3 regions of the Shewanella sp. 5S214 genome follow, and region 2 is predicted to be linked to each of the others. Evidence: predicted binding sites of a transcription regulator. Region 2 holds the regulator's gene; each other region holds the start of a gene.
What was found. Region 2 encodes NrdR, which represses ribonucleotide reductase genes. Its sites were predicted from a motif close to AAACACNANATNTNGTGTTT; they were not measured.
Positions count from the first base shown of each region.

Region 1: the regulator NrdR is predicted to act here: its motif matches at 2,222-2,241, upstream of nrdA (class 1a ribonucleoside-diphosphate reductase subunit alpha).
Region 3: the regulator NrdR is predicted to act here: its motif matches at 2,151-2,170, upstream of nrdD (anaerobic ribonucleoside-triphosphate reductase).

Region 1 is NZ_JBGOOV010000001.1:240,790-245,083, forward strand. It holds gene ubiG (bifunctional 2-polyprenyl-6-hydroxyphenol methylase/3-demethylubiquinol 3-O-methyltransferase UbiG) at 383-1,105, shown strand; gene ACED29_RS00955 (HAD family hydrolase) at 1,233-1,904, shown strand; gene nrdA (class 1a ribonucleoside-diphosphate reductase subunit alpha) at 2,447-4,294, shown strand, end outside.
Region 2 is NZ_JBGOOV010000002.1:79,182-83,475, forward strand. It holds gene ribBA (bifunctional 3,4-dihydroxy-2-butanone-4-phosphate synthase/GTP cyclohydrolase II) at 1-213, opposite strand, end outside; gene ACED29_RS01680 (riboflavin synthase) at 327-986, opposite strand; gene ribD (bifunctional diaminohydroxyphosphoribosylaminopyrimidine deaminase/5-amino-6-(5-phosphoribosylamino)uracil reductase RibD) at 1,050-2,195, opposite strand; gene nrdR (transcriptional regulator NrdR) at 2,252-2,701, opposite strand; gene glyA (serine hydroxymethyltransferase) at 2,816-4,069, opposite strand.
Region 3 is NZ_JBGOOV010000024.1:18,967-23,260, forward strand. It holds gene ACED29_RS15450 (DEAD/DEAH box helicase) at 1-451, opposite strand, end outside; gene rssA (patatin-like phospholipase RssA) at 635-1,573, shown strand; gene nrdD (anaerobic ribonucleoside-triphosphate reductase) at 2,185-4,294, shown strand, end outside.

The DNA of each region.
Region 1 (4,294 bases), on a different contig from region 2:
GCGCGTTCCTCTAAAGTGAGCTGACAATAAAACTTCCATATTATTATCTAGCTTAAAAACGTGATTTGGCATTCTAACACAGATAATTAATGTCGCCAGAACAAAGACCTGTCAAATGCTCTATGACTCTTAAAAATGATAAAAAAGCTAATATATTCAGCGAATTTATATTATTGGCACATGAATATAGGCTGATAAATAAGTCATAATCAAAGCCAATTTGCTGATGCTTTAAGCAGTTAAGAGCACAATTTTACAATTAAGCGGGCTTAAGTGGATGTTTTATGAGCAAGTGTGAACAAGCCAAGCCATTGTTGACTACTATTCACAAAGGTTATCGTTATAATAGCCATCATACTTTATTAGACACTTAGGTTAAGTTATGTCACACGCTGAACAATCGACACCCAATGTTGATCCGCAAGAGATCGCAAAATTTGAAGCCATGGCACAAACATGGTGGGATCTCAATGGCGAGTTCAAGCCATTGCACTTACTTAATCCACTGCGTTTAAACTACATTGATCAAACCGCTGGCGGTATTTTCGATAAGAAAGTGCTTGATGTTGGCTGTGGCGGTGGCATTTTGTCAGAAAGTATGGCTCGCCTGGGTGCACACGTTGATGGTATTGACATGGGAACTGAACCACTTGAAGTGGCAAAACTGCATGCATTAGATTCTGGGGTAGCGGTTAACTATCTTAAAACTACCGCCGAAGCACACCGCGATACGCACCGCGAGCAATACGATGTAGTAACCTGTATGGAAATGCTTGAGCATGTACCGGATCCACAATCGGTAATTCAAGCATGTTGTGACATGGTTAAACCCAATGGTTTTGTATTTATCTCGACGATTAACCGCAATATGATGTCATACCTTAAAACCATAATCGGCGCTGAATATCTATTAAAAATGCTTCCAATTGGCACCCACGATCACAGTAAATTTATTCGCCCGTCTGAACTGATGGCATTAGTCGATAACACCGATTTATTGTGCAGAGATGCATTAGGTATTACCTACAATCCTCTATCTGGTGTATTTAAGTACACCAAGAGTGTCGATGTTAACTATATGATAGCCACACAAAAAATAGATTAGCCAGCCTATGTTTTTCACTGTTGCAACAGTGAAAAACATAAATGAAGCCCAATAGCGTTATGTTATACCGATAACGCTATTAAAGGCTGCGTGGATTTACTGCCATTTCTCTGTGAGGAGCTAACTCTTGCATATGCACGACATTAAAGGGGTACTGTTCGATTTAGACGGTACCTTAGCCGACACCGCACCTGATTTAGTCCAAGCATTAAATTTGAGTTTAGACGAAGCCGGTTTTAAGGTTCAAACGCTTGAAACCATGCGCCATGCGGCTTCACATGGCAGTTTATATTTGGTCAAGACCGCCATACCACAGGCAGATGAACACGTTCAACTTGATATTCAACAAGCACTACTGCGCCATTATGCACGCATTAATGGCGATCACAGCCGTTTGTTCGACGATTTACCCGAACTCTTAACCCTATTAGATTCCCAAGCCATTCCCTACGGTGTCGTCACCAATAAGCCAGCTCGATTTGCTCGGCCATTAATACAAAAGCTGGGCTTAACCGATAAACTGAAAACCATGATCAGCGGCGATAGTACCTGTCACGCTAAACCTCATACTGCGCCGATGTTATTAGCCGCTCAACAAATAGCCATCGCACCTCAAAGTATTTTATACCTAGGTGATGCTGAGCGTGATTTAGTTGCCGCTCGCAACGCAAGTATGATAGGTGGCATTGCCTTATGGGGCTATTTATCACCCAGCGACACACCGAATACATGGCCAGCAACATGCCAATTTGAACATGGTGCAGCATTAAAACACTTTTTTACTCCGTCGTCTTTTTGAGATCGATTCATCGAAAATACACCTCTGAATGCATCATTGGCTAAAGATTATGCTGACAATCACTTACCGATCAAAAGCCCTAAAAGATCAATCTAAAATTGAGGGTAAATTTTCGATCGCTGTTTATTTTAGCGATCAAAACTTTCTTATTTGATGGTTGAAAAAATATCATTTATAAAAAACACGTTATAAATTTGGGCTCTAGGGTTAGCTGTCACTAACCCTGCCGTTTATCCTCAAGTTATCCACAAGAAGTTAATATAATTGTGGCTTGCAAAAAAACTCAAACCTCACTATCTTGTATCTTAGATTTTAAATAACACCATATCTTGTGTGTGGCCGACAATCAAAACACTACTCCACAGCATAACAAGGAGATAGATGTTAACTGAACGTATTGGTGGTTTACTGCCATGTTGTGAGTACCTTCAAGTTGATTGTTTTAACATGGAATTGTTTTGTAACGGGTTCAGATCGAACCCAGCAGCACTGAATCCAACAACAGATCACATGATTAGATATAGAACCAAGGCCTCTCTTCAATGAATAGCAATATGACAGTCACTAAACGCAGTGGCGAACGTGAATCGATCGATTTAGATAAAATTCATCGCGTGATCACTTGGGCAGCCAAGGGATTAAAAAACGTCTCAGTATCTGAAGTAGAACTTCGATCTCATCTGCAGTTTTTTGATGGCATTCCAACTGAAGCCATTCATGAAACGATCATTAAGGCCGCGGCTGACTTGATCTCTCCTGAGTCACCTGATTACCAATTTGTGGCAGCCCGCTTAGCGGTATTCCACTTACGTAAAAAAGCGTTTGGCCAATTTGAACCGCCTAAGCTATTCGATCATGTCACCAAGTTAGTTGAAATTGGTAAATATGACATGCACATCATGGCGGATTACAGCCGTGAAGAATTAGACATCCTTGATGGCTATATTGATCACTGGCGTGACATGAATTTCTCTTACGCCGCAGTCAAGCAGCTAGAGGGTAAATACTTGGTTCAAAACCGTGTGACTCACGAAGTATATGAAAGCGCACAGTTTTTATACATCTTAGTCGCAGCGTGTTTGTTTGCTCGTTATCCGAAAGAAATCCGTTTGAAGTACATTAAAGACTTCTATGACGCGACATCTTTATTTAAGATTTCACTTCCAACGCCAATCATGGCGGGTGTTCGTACACCGACACGTCAATTCAGCTCATGTGTACTCATCGAGTGTGATGACAGCCTAGACTCAATCAATGCTACGGCATCGTCTATTGTTAAATACGTGAGCCAACGTGCTGGTATTGGTATTAATGCAGGCCGTATTCGTGCTTTAGGTAGCCCTATTCGTGGCGGTGAAGCATTCCACACCGGTTGTTTACCGTTTTATAAGTATTTCCAAACGGCGGTTAAGTCTTGTTCCCAAGGCGGAGTCCGTGGTGGTGCAGCAACACTGTTCTACCCGTTATGGCATCTAGAAGTTGAATCACTGCTAGTACTGAAAAATAACCGTGGTGTTGAAGACAACCGTGTGCGTCATCTTGATTACGGCGTGCAGCTAAACAAATTAATGTACCAACGTTTAATCAAAGGCGACTACATTAGCTTATTCAGTCCATCTGATGTGCCTGGCCTTTACGATGCTTTCTTTGAAGACCAAGTCGAATTTGAACGTTTATACCTGCAGTATGAGCAAGACAGCAGCATACGTAAAAAGCAGATCAAAGCAGTTGAATTGTTTTCACTGATGATGCAAGAACGTGCCTCTACTGGCCGTATCTATATTCAAAACGTCGACCATTGTAATACGCACAGTCCATTTGACTCTAAAGTAGCACCGATTAAGCAATCTAACTTATGTTTAGAAATTGCCTTGCCGACTAAACCGTTAACTAACATTGACGATCCAGACGGTGAAATCGCCTTATGTACTTTATCAGCGCTTAACTTAGGTGCGATTAAGGATTTATCTGAACTTGAGCCTTTAGCAGATTTAGCTGTGCGTGCATTAGATAACTTACTTGATTATCAAGATTACCCAATCAAAGCCGCGCAAACCAGCTCAATGAATCGCCGTACTTTAGGTATTGGTGTGATTAACTTTGCCAACTATTTGGCTAAAAATGGTAAAAAGTACTCTGACGGTTCAGCAAATAACCTGACTCATAAAACCTTTGAAGCAATTCAGTTCTATTTACTCAAAGCGTCAATGAACTTAGCTAAAGAGCAAGGTGCATGTCCGTTATTCCACGAGACAACTTATTCGAAAGGTATTTTACCTATCGACACCTATAAGCGCGATTTAGATAAAATTTGTGACGAACCATTGCACATGGATTGGGAAGGTTTACGTAGCGATATTAAGCAGTACGGCTTACGTAATTCGACCTTG
Region 2 (4,294 bases):
AGGTAAGTTAAGCTGCTGACAACGCTCTTTGGTCATGGTTTGGCAAATTAATCCGCGGCCATAAGTGGCCATGAAGTTGATTGCAGCTGGCGTCACTTTATCAGCGGCCATAATCAAATCGCCTTCATTCTCTCTGTCTTCATCATCCATCAAGATAACCATCTTGCCTTGACGAATATCTTCAATGATTTCTTCTATGCTATGTAGCGCCATTGTCAGACCTTTATTGATTAAGTATTCGATTTAAACCTTAGGCATTAAATCTGTTTATACCGTGTGTTTTTACACTTCGGGTACTGGGTACGAATGATATTTTACGGCAACAACTAACGCAAAAAACCTGATTTAGCGAGTAATTCCATGGTCACGCCCGATGAAGGCTGTGCATGGTGAGCTTCTGGTTGCATTAATCGTTCTAAATAACGGGCAATTAAATCCACTTCAATGTTAACGCTATCACCGACTTTCAAATGCACCAGCGTAGTTTCGCCCGCAGTATGAGGCACTATGGTTAATCTGAAGCGATGACCATCAACTTCATTGACGGTTAAACTAACACCGTCAATGGTAATCGAACCTTTGTGAGCGATGTAACGACTTAATTGCGCTGGTGTCGATAGCCAAAACTCAAGCGCTTTACCTCGATAAGCACATTGCTCTACTTTTGCGATGCCATCCACGTGGCCGCTGACCATGTGCCCACCCAACCTTGTGGTTGGCGTAACCGCTTTTTCAAGATTAACCTTTTGGCCGACTTGATAATGACTAAAACCGGTTAACGCGACAGTTTCAGCTGATATATCAGCAACATAACCATCACCTAAACGTTCAACAACCGTTAAACACACACCATTAGTCGCAATGCTGTCACCTAGCTTTACATCGGTTAAATCTAGCTTACCGCTAGCAACCGTTAAGCGAATATCGTCACCTTTTCGATCAATTTTACGTAATGTGCCAAGGGCTTCGATTATCCCAGTAAACATAATGACTCACTTTTTGCTTATAAACTTTGCTCTTGCTCGGGTTTTCGCCTAAGCACTCGCACATTAATACGATTGATTATATCTAAGGATATATCGCTTATCTTGTCCAATGCTACGCTCATCGATTAATTGCAACGACGGTGTTTGATCCATCGCACTGTAATCGGGTAGCTGCAACATATTACGTCCATGGCTGCCTAAAAGTTTAGCAGCCTGATAAAGCACTACTTCATCAGCGAGACCTTGAGCAACAAATGCGCCGGCTAACGTTGCCCCAGCTTCAACTAACACGCTATTGCTATGCTGACCTAAATACGTTAGCAAAGCTAACAAAGGGATTCTACCTGACGAGTCACACTCTAATTGCAGAAAATCAACGTGCTGTGGAAAGTCAATTTTGACCTTGTCAGAATATGCACAGCCTGAAACCAGTAAAATAGGACTTTGAATCGAAAATAACTGCTGGGCTGACGTTAATCTAGCTTGGCTATCAAGCACCACCCTTAAAGGCTGGAATATGTCTTCTTGCGTATGACAAGTGGTTAATTCACCGAGCGCTTCATAACGGACATTTAAGCTAGGGTCATCAACAAGAATAGTTTCAACCCCAGTGATTAATGCGCAATGCCTGGCTCGATACTTTTGCACATCTGCCCTGGCAGCGTCACCGGTAATCCACTTTGACACTCCATTCGACAGGGCTGTTTTACCGTCTAAACTGGCGGCTATTTTCACTGTCACCCAAGGCAAGCCAGTTTTCATCCGCTTCATGAAACCCAAATTTAGCGCATAAGCTTGCTCTGTCAGTAATCCGATATCAACTTGAATACCTGCATCACGTAACATGCTGATACCGCGGCCAGCAACCTGTGGATTGGCATCGGTAACAGCAATAACAACTCGAGCGACCTTGGCATTAATTAAGCCTAAAGCACAAGGTGGTGTACGGCCGTAATGGCTACACGGCTCAAGAGTGACATACGCGGTAGCATCTTGTGCCGAAAAGCCATTATCGCGAACCATTTTAAGCGCATTGACTTCGGCGTGGCCCTGGCCTGCACGCTGGTGATAACCTTCACCGATAATCTGACCATTGGCGACAATGACGCAACCGACACAAGGATTTGGCCGAGTGGTATAACGACCTTTCTCGGCGAGTGCTATCGCACGGCTCATCATTTGAGTGTCGAAGGTAGAAAAGTTAGCCATATTAGGTAGTCTCTTATTGCTCAGATGCCGTCATAAAAGGATGATATTTGTCGCCATTACTTTTGTAATTTGGCAATGGCCTCACCAAATTGTGATACATCTTCAAATGCTCGATAAACTGATGCAAAGCGGATATAAGCCACTTTATCAAGGTTCATCAACTGTTCCATCATAAGATTACCAATCATTTCAGAATTAACTTCGCGTTCGCCCGTTGCGCGCAGCGTTGATTTGATTTTAGTCAATGCTTGTTCAATTTCATCGATTGAAACAGGACGTTTTTCAACGGCACGCAGCATGCCGCCACGGAGCTTTTCTTCATCAAAGGGTTGACGAGTACCGTCACGTTTAATCACTCTGGGCATCACTAATTCTGCACCCTCAAAGGTAGTGAAACGCTCATGGCATTCGGTACATTCCCGGCGGCGACGAACTTGGTGACCATCAGCCACTAATCGAGAATCTATAACTTTGGTATCGGTCGCGCTACAAAAAGGGCAATGCATTGAGCCTCCTGCAGAAAAAAACAAAATGGCCGCTAACAATTAGCGGCCATTAAAGTTTATCCTATTTGTTGAACAAGGTTAACCTAAACCTTTTCAACAGGCATCAAGAGACGATTAACCGTATACAGGGAATCGAGCACATAATGCCAACACTTGACCTTTCACTCGTTCAGCCACTTCGGCGTTAGATGCATCATCAAGAATGTCACAAATCCAGCCGGTTAACTCTTTCGCTTCTGCTTCTTTAAAGCCACGACGAGTAATTGCCGGTGTTCCAATACGAACACCAGAGGTGACGAACGGTGAACGTGGATCATCAGGTACTGAGTTTTTGTTCACGGTAATGTTGGCATTGCCCAATGCAGCATCTGCTTCTTTACCCGTTAAATCACGACCAATTAAATCAACCAACATTAAATGGTTTTCTGTACCGCCAGAAACAATTTTGTAACCACGATCTAAAAACACACTTACCATAGCTTTAGCATTTTTAACAACTTGCTGTTGATATACTTTAAACTCTGGCTCTAATGCTTCTTTAAATGCAACCGCTTTACCGGCGATAACATGCATTAAAGGGCCACCTTGGCCACCAGGGAATACCGCTGAGTTCAACTTTTTATATAAGTCTTCATCATTAGCTGCAGAAATAATAATACCGCCACGTGGGCCAGCCAATGTTTTATGGGTTGTTGAGGTCACAACGTGTGCATGAGGCACAGGCGTTGGATAAACATCTGCAGCCACTAAGCCAGCAACGTGAGCCATATCAACAAGCAAATAAGCACCAACTTTATCAGCAATCTCACGCATTTTAGCCCAATCGACTATGCCTGAAAATGCCGAAAAACCGCCGATCATCATCTTAGGCTTGTGCTCAATAGCTAAGCGTTCCATTTCGTCATAGTCAATTTTACCTGACTCGTCGATGCCGTAAGGAATGATGTTGTAAAGCTTGCCGGAAAAGTTAACTGGTGAACCGTGAGTTAAGTGACCGCCGTGGGCTAAGTTCATACCTAATACAGTGTCACCTGGCTTTAATAGCGCCATAAATACCGCACTGTTAGCTTGTGAACCAGAATGAGGCTGCACGTTGGCATATGTGGCACCAAATAATTCTTTTGCGCGTTCAATCGCTAATGTTTCAACCACATCAACGTATTCGCACCCACCATAGTAACGCTTACCTGGATAACCTTCAGCATACTTGTTAGTTAACTGAGAACCTTGCGCTTCCATCACACGTGGACTGGTATAGTTTTCAGATGCAATCAATTCAATGTGTTCTTCTTGACGACAAGTTTCATCTTCAATGGCTTTAAATAATTCTGGATCATAATCCGCAATATTCATCGCTTTCTTCAACATGGTAGCTCCAACATCATTATCTATATAGTAGGGTTGCGGCGTATTCTACTCTGCAACGATAATGATTTACAGTATAAACAACATGAAATTCACTGTGTTCTGAATACAAAACGATTCATGTTTATGCCAATAGACTGGCAAATTTTAGATCTTATGTGGCCGAAAAAACACTCAGGAGCAAATCACACAATTGCCTGTTGAGTTCAGCCTATAATACAGTAGAAT
Region 3 (4,294 bases), on a different contig from region 2:
ACAATTCTAAGCCGTTTAAATATAAATGGCGTTGTTGTAAGTGATCGGCAATACGCCCTGGTGTGGCAACGATAAAATGCGGATCTCTGGCCAAGGCTTTAGCTTGGTCGTTAAAGTTCTCACCACCAAGTACGCTAATGGCTTTATATTGGGTATTAGCAACTAATAAACGTAATTGGCCATAAACTTGTTGGGCGAGTTCTCGCGTAGGTAACAAAATCAATACCCGCGGATCTTTTTTCGACAATGCTCTGGTGGATATCACTCGCTGCATAGCAGGCAACAAAAACGCTAAGGTTTTACCTGAGCCGGTTTTAGACGATGCCATTAAATCTTTACCTGATAAGGCAATGGGAAGTGCTTGCGCTTGAACATCGGTAGGCGTAGAAATGCCAAGGTGCTTTAAACTGTCAAGCAGGCGCTTGTCCAACGAAAAATCGGTAAATTGCAAAGGTAGATCCCCTAAAAAATGTAAGCCGACGATTATAGCTGTTTCACCTTGCTATAGCCAACAAGAGTCGCTTTAGTTATGCTATTTTTTAGCATTATATTATTGCCTGAGTTCGACGAGGTCATTGGTCGACTAAGCCGAGCTTTATGGTAAAGATGAATACAGAGTATGGAAGGAACAAAGATGACAAAGCTCACCGTGGGATTAGCGCTAGGCAGTGGAGCCGCTAAAGGTTGGGCACATATTGGGGTATTGAATGGATTAGCCAAGTTAGACATTTACCCAGACAAAGTGGCTGGTTGTTCGGTGGGGGCGTTAGTCGGCGCAGCTTATGCCAATGATCATTTGGCTGAGCTTGAAACTTGGGTCAGTGGCTTTTCAAGCTGGGATGTACTTGGCCTAATGGATTTAGGCTGGCGTAAAGGCGGACTTATTAGTGGTGAGAAAGTGTTTGATGTTTTAGCTAACCGTATTGGTGACCTTAATATTGAACAACTGCAGCGCCCGTTTGCTGCGGTGGCGACAGATTTATATTCTGGGCAAGAGATTTGGTTTAAAGAAGGTGACTTGCGCCATGCGGTGCGTGCTTCATGTTCGATGCCTGGATTTTTACCACCCGTGCAGCAAGGTAATCGATGGGTGGTCGATGGTGCAGTCGTCAACCCGGTTCCTGTTTCATTAGCCCGTTCGATGGGCGTTGATGTGGTTATTGCGGTAGATTTAAATGCTCATCGCCGAGGCCAAATGCATTTGATCCCAGAACAAGTAAAAAGCCGCAAAGCCAGTAAGTCAGAACCTATTGAACAAAAGCGTGAGCTTGAAACCGGCTTTATGGATTTATGGGGGAAAGGCAAAGAGTACATGAGTGGCTTAACCGATAAGCTGGCCATGGGCAGCTCAAAATCTCATCCTGGTATGTTGGCGGTGATGTCACAATCCATGGATATTTTAGAACAACGCCATAAACGTTCGCGTTTAATGGGCGAGCCACCTGATATTTGTATTGTGCCCGATGTGGCTGATATTGGTACCATGGAGTTTCATCGCGCCAAAGAGGCCATTGAAGCGGGTGAGCAGGCAGTTAAAGATATTCATCATTTAATTGAAGCAACCTTAAAGTAACACTTAGGCGATGTCGGACTGGTGTATTGATGGCAATATACCCGTTCGCGTCTAAGTGCTTAATGGGTGATTAATCAGTCAGTGCCTGTCAATCGTGGTACAGATATTGGTATCACATGGATGTTCAGCATCAAGGAGAGGGCGCTTATTTATTCTGGGATGCGTTTAATCGGCGCAATCTGTATTAGTTCGACTTATTCAATCTCATGTCGCGCCTCTTCGTCCTGAGTATTCATCTTGTCGTAATGAATAAGTCACTTATACGGTTGATACTGTCATTAACGCTGTATTTGATGCCAGGTCATCGAAATAGTCATCATTTTGAACGGCTAAAAACCACAACTACACTGTTACCTATGAGATAACTTGTTTGCCACAATCTTATATCGCGATGCTATTTTCAATTTTTCTACCATGCGATCTCCCGTCATAAAAATCATTTTTCACACCTACAATATCTATTGCGAATAGCAAGTTATTTGCAATAAAAAGTACTGCCGACAATTATGATCTGGATCAAAGTAATACTCAGCGTTAATGTATCTAATACACTCTATATTGTGTCTTTTGTAAATTGAAGCTCTATATATAGTGCTTGTAAGGATGGTTGTATGCTTGTAGTCGTGAAAAGGGATGGATGCCGGACAGCATTTGATGGATGTCGGATCAAAGAGGCTGTTGTGGCTGCAATGGAGTCTGCAGGTCAAGCTGACCATCAATATGCGCTGCAGTTAGCGCAAACGGTTGAGCAGCAAATGGCTTGCAAAACCGAAGTTGATATTCACGAGCTACAAGATGCAGTTGAAAACTTATTAATGTCAGGACCGTTTAAGTCGGTGGCACGTCACTATATTGAGTATCGACACGACCGTGACACTCATCGTGAGACTCAGAGTAAATTAAACTGCGCTATTCGTGGTTTGGTTGAGCAATCAGACAATGCCATTTTAAACGAAAATGCCAATAAAGATGCCAAAGTGATCCCAACTCAACGAGACTTACTCGCAGGGATAGTTGCCAAGCATTACGCTAAAACTCACTTGTTACCTAAAGATGTGGTTAGCGCTCATGAGAAAGGAGAAATTCACTATCATGATCTCGACTATGCACCATTTTTCCCGATGTTTAACTGCATGCTAATTGATTTAGCTGGCATGTTAACTCATGGTTTTAAAATGGGTAATGCAGAAATTGAACCGCCTAAATCCATCTCAACAGCAACGGCGGTGACTGCGCAAATTATTGCCCAAGTGGCGAGCCATATTTACGGCGGCACAACCATTAACCGTATTGATGAAGTGTTGGCTGAGTTTGTGCAAATTAGTTATCAAAAACACCTTGCTGTGGCTCGCAAATGGCAAGTAGCCGATGTCGAAGGTTATGCAATGACGCAAACCGAAAAAGAGTGTCATGATGCATTCCAGTCGTTGGAATATGAAGTCAACACCTTGCATACCGCCAATGGGCAAACGCCGTTTGTGACCTTTGGCTTTGGTTTAGGTGTGTCGTGGGAGTCTCGCTTAATTCAGCGGTCGATGTTAACTGTGCGCATGGCAGGTTTAGGTAAAAACCGCAAAACGGCCGTCTTTCCTAAATTGGTGTTTGCCATTAAAGATGGCGTCAATCATCAAGCTACTGACGTCAATTACGACATCAAAAAGATGGCCTTAACCTGCTCAACTATGCGTATGTATCCAGATATTTTAAATTATGATCAGGTGGTTAAAGTCACTGGTTCATTTAAAACCCCCATGGGTTGTCGCTCCTTTTTGGGGGTTTATGAACAAGATGGTCAACAAGTACACGAAGGTCGCAATAATTTAGGTGTGGTTAGCCTTAACTTACCGCGTATTGCGTTAGAAGCGGGTAAAGATGAGCAGCGTTTTTATCAATTACTCGATGAACGTTTGTTAGTTGCTCGCAAAGCGTTAGATACGCGGATTGCACGCTTAACCGGGGTTAAAGCCCGTGTTGCGCCGATTTTATACATGGAAGGTGCTTGCGGTGTACGCTTAAATGCCGATGATGATGTTAGCGACATTTTTAAAAATGGCCGTGCGTCAATTTCGTTAGGCTTTATTGGCCTGCACGAAACGGTTAATGCTTTATATGGCAATGCTGAGCATGTGTTTGATAACGCGCAACTACGTGACAAAGCGGTCGCCATTATTCATCATCTAAAACAAGCCACTGAATCTTGGAAGCAAGAAACCGGTTATGGTTTTAGTTTGTACAGTACCCCAAGTGAAAATTTATGTAGTCGCTTTTGCCTACTTGATACCACCCAGTTCGGTGTAGTACCTGGGGTGACTGACAAAGGCTATTACACTAATAGTTTCCATTTAGATGTTGAAAAGAAAGTGAATCCTTTTGATAAAATTGATTTTGAACAACCTTATCCAGCCATCGCTAATGGTGGGTTTATTTGCTACGGCGAATTTCCTAACATGCAAAACAACATTGAAGCACTGGAAAATGTCTGGGACTACAGCTACAGCAGGGTGCCATATTACGGCACTAACACCCCGATAGATGAGTGTTACGATTGCGGCTACATTGGTGAGTTCAATTGTACCAGTAAGGGCTTTGTCTGCCCTAAATGCGGTAACCATGAGCCTAGTAGGGTATCGGTGACTCGCCGTGTATGTGGTTATTTAGGCAGTCCTGATGCGCGGCCGTTTAACTTTGGTAAGCAAGAAGAAGTTAAACGCAGAGTGAAGC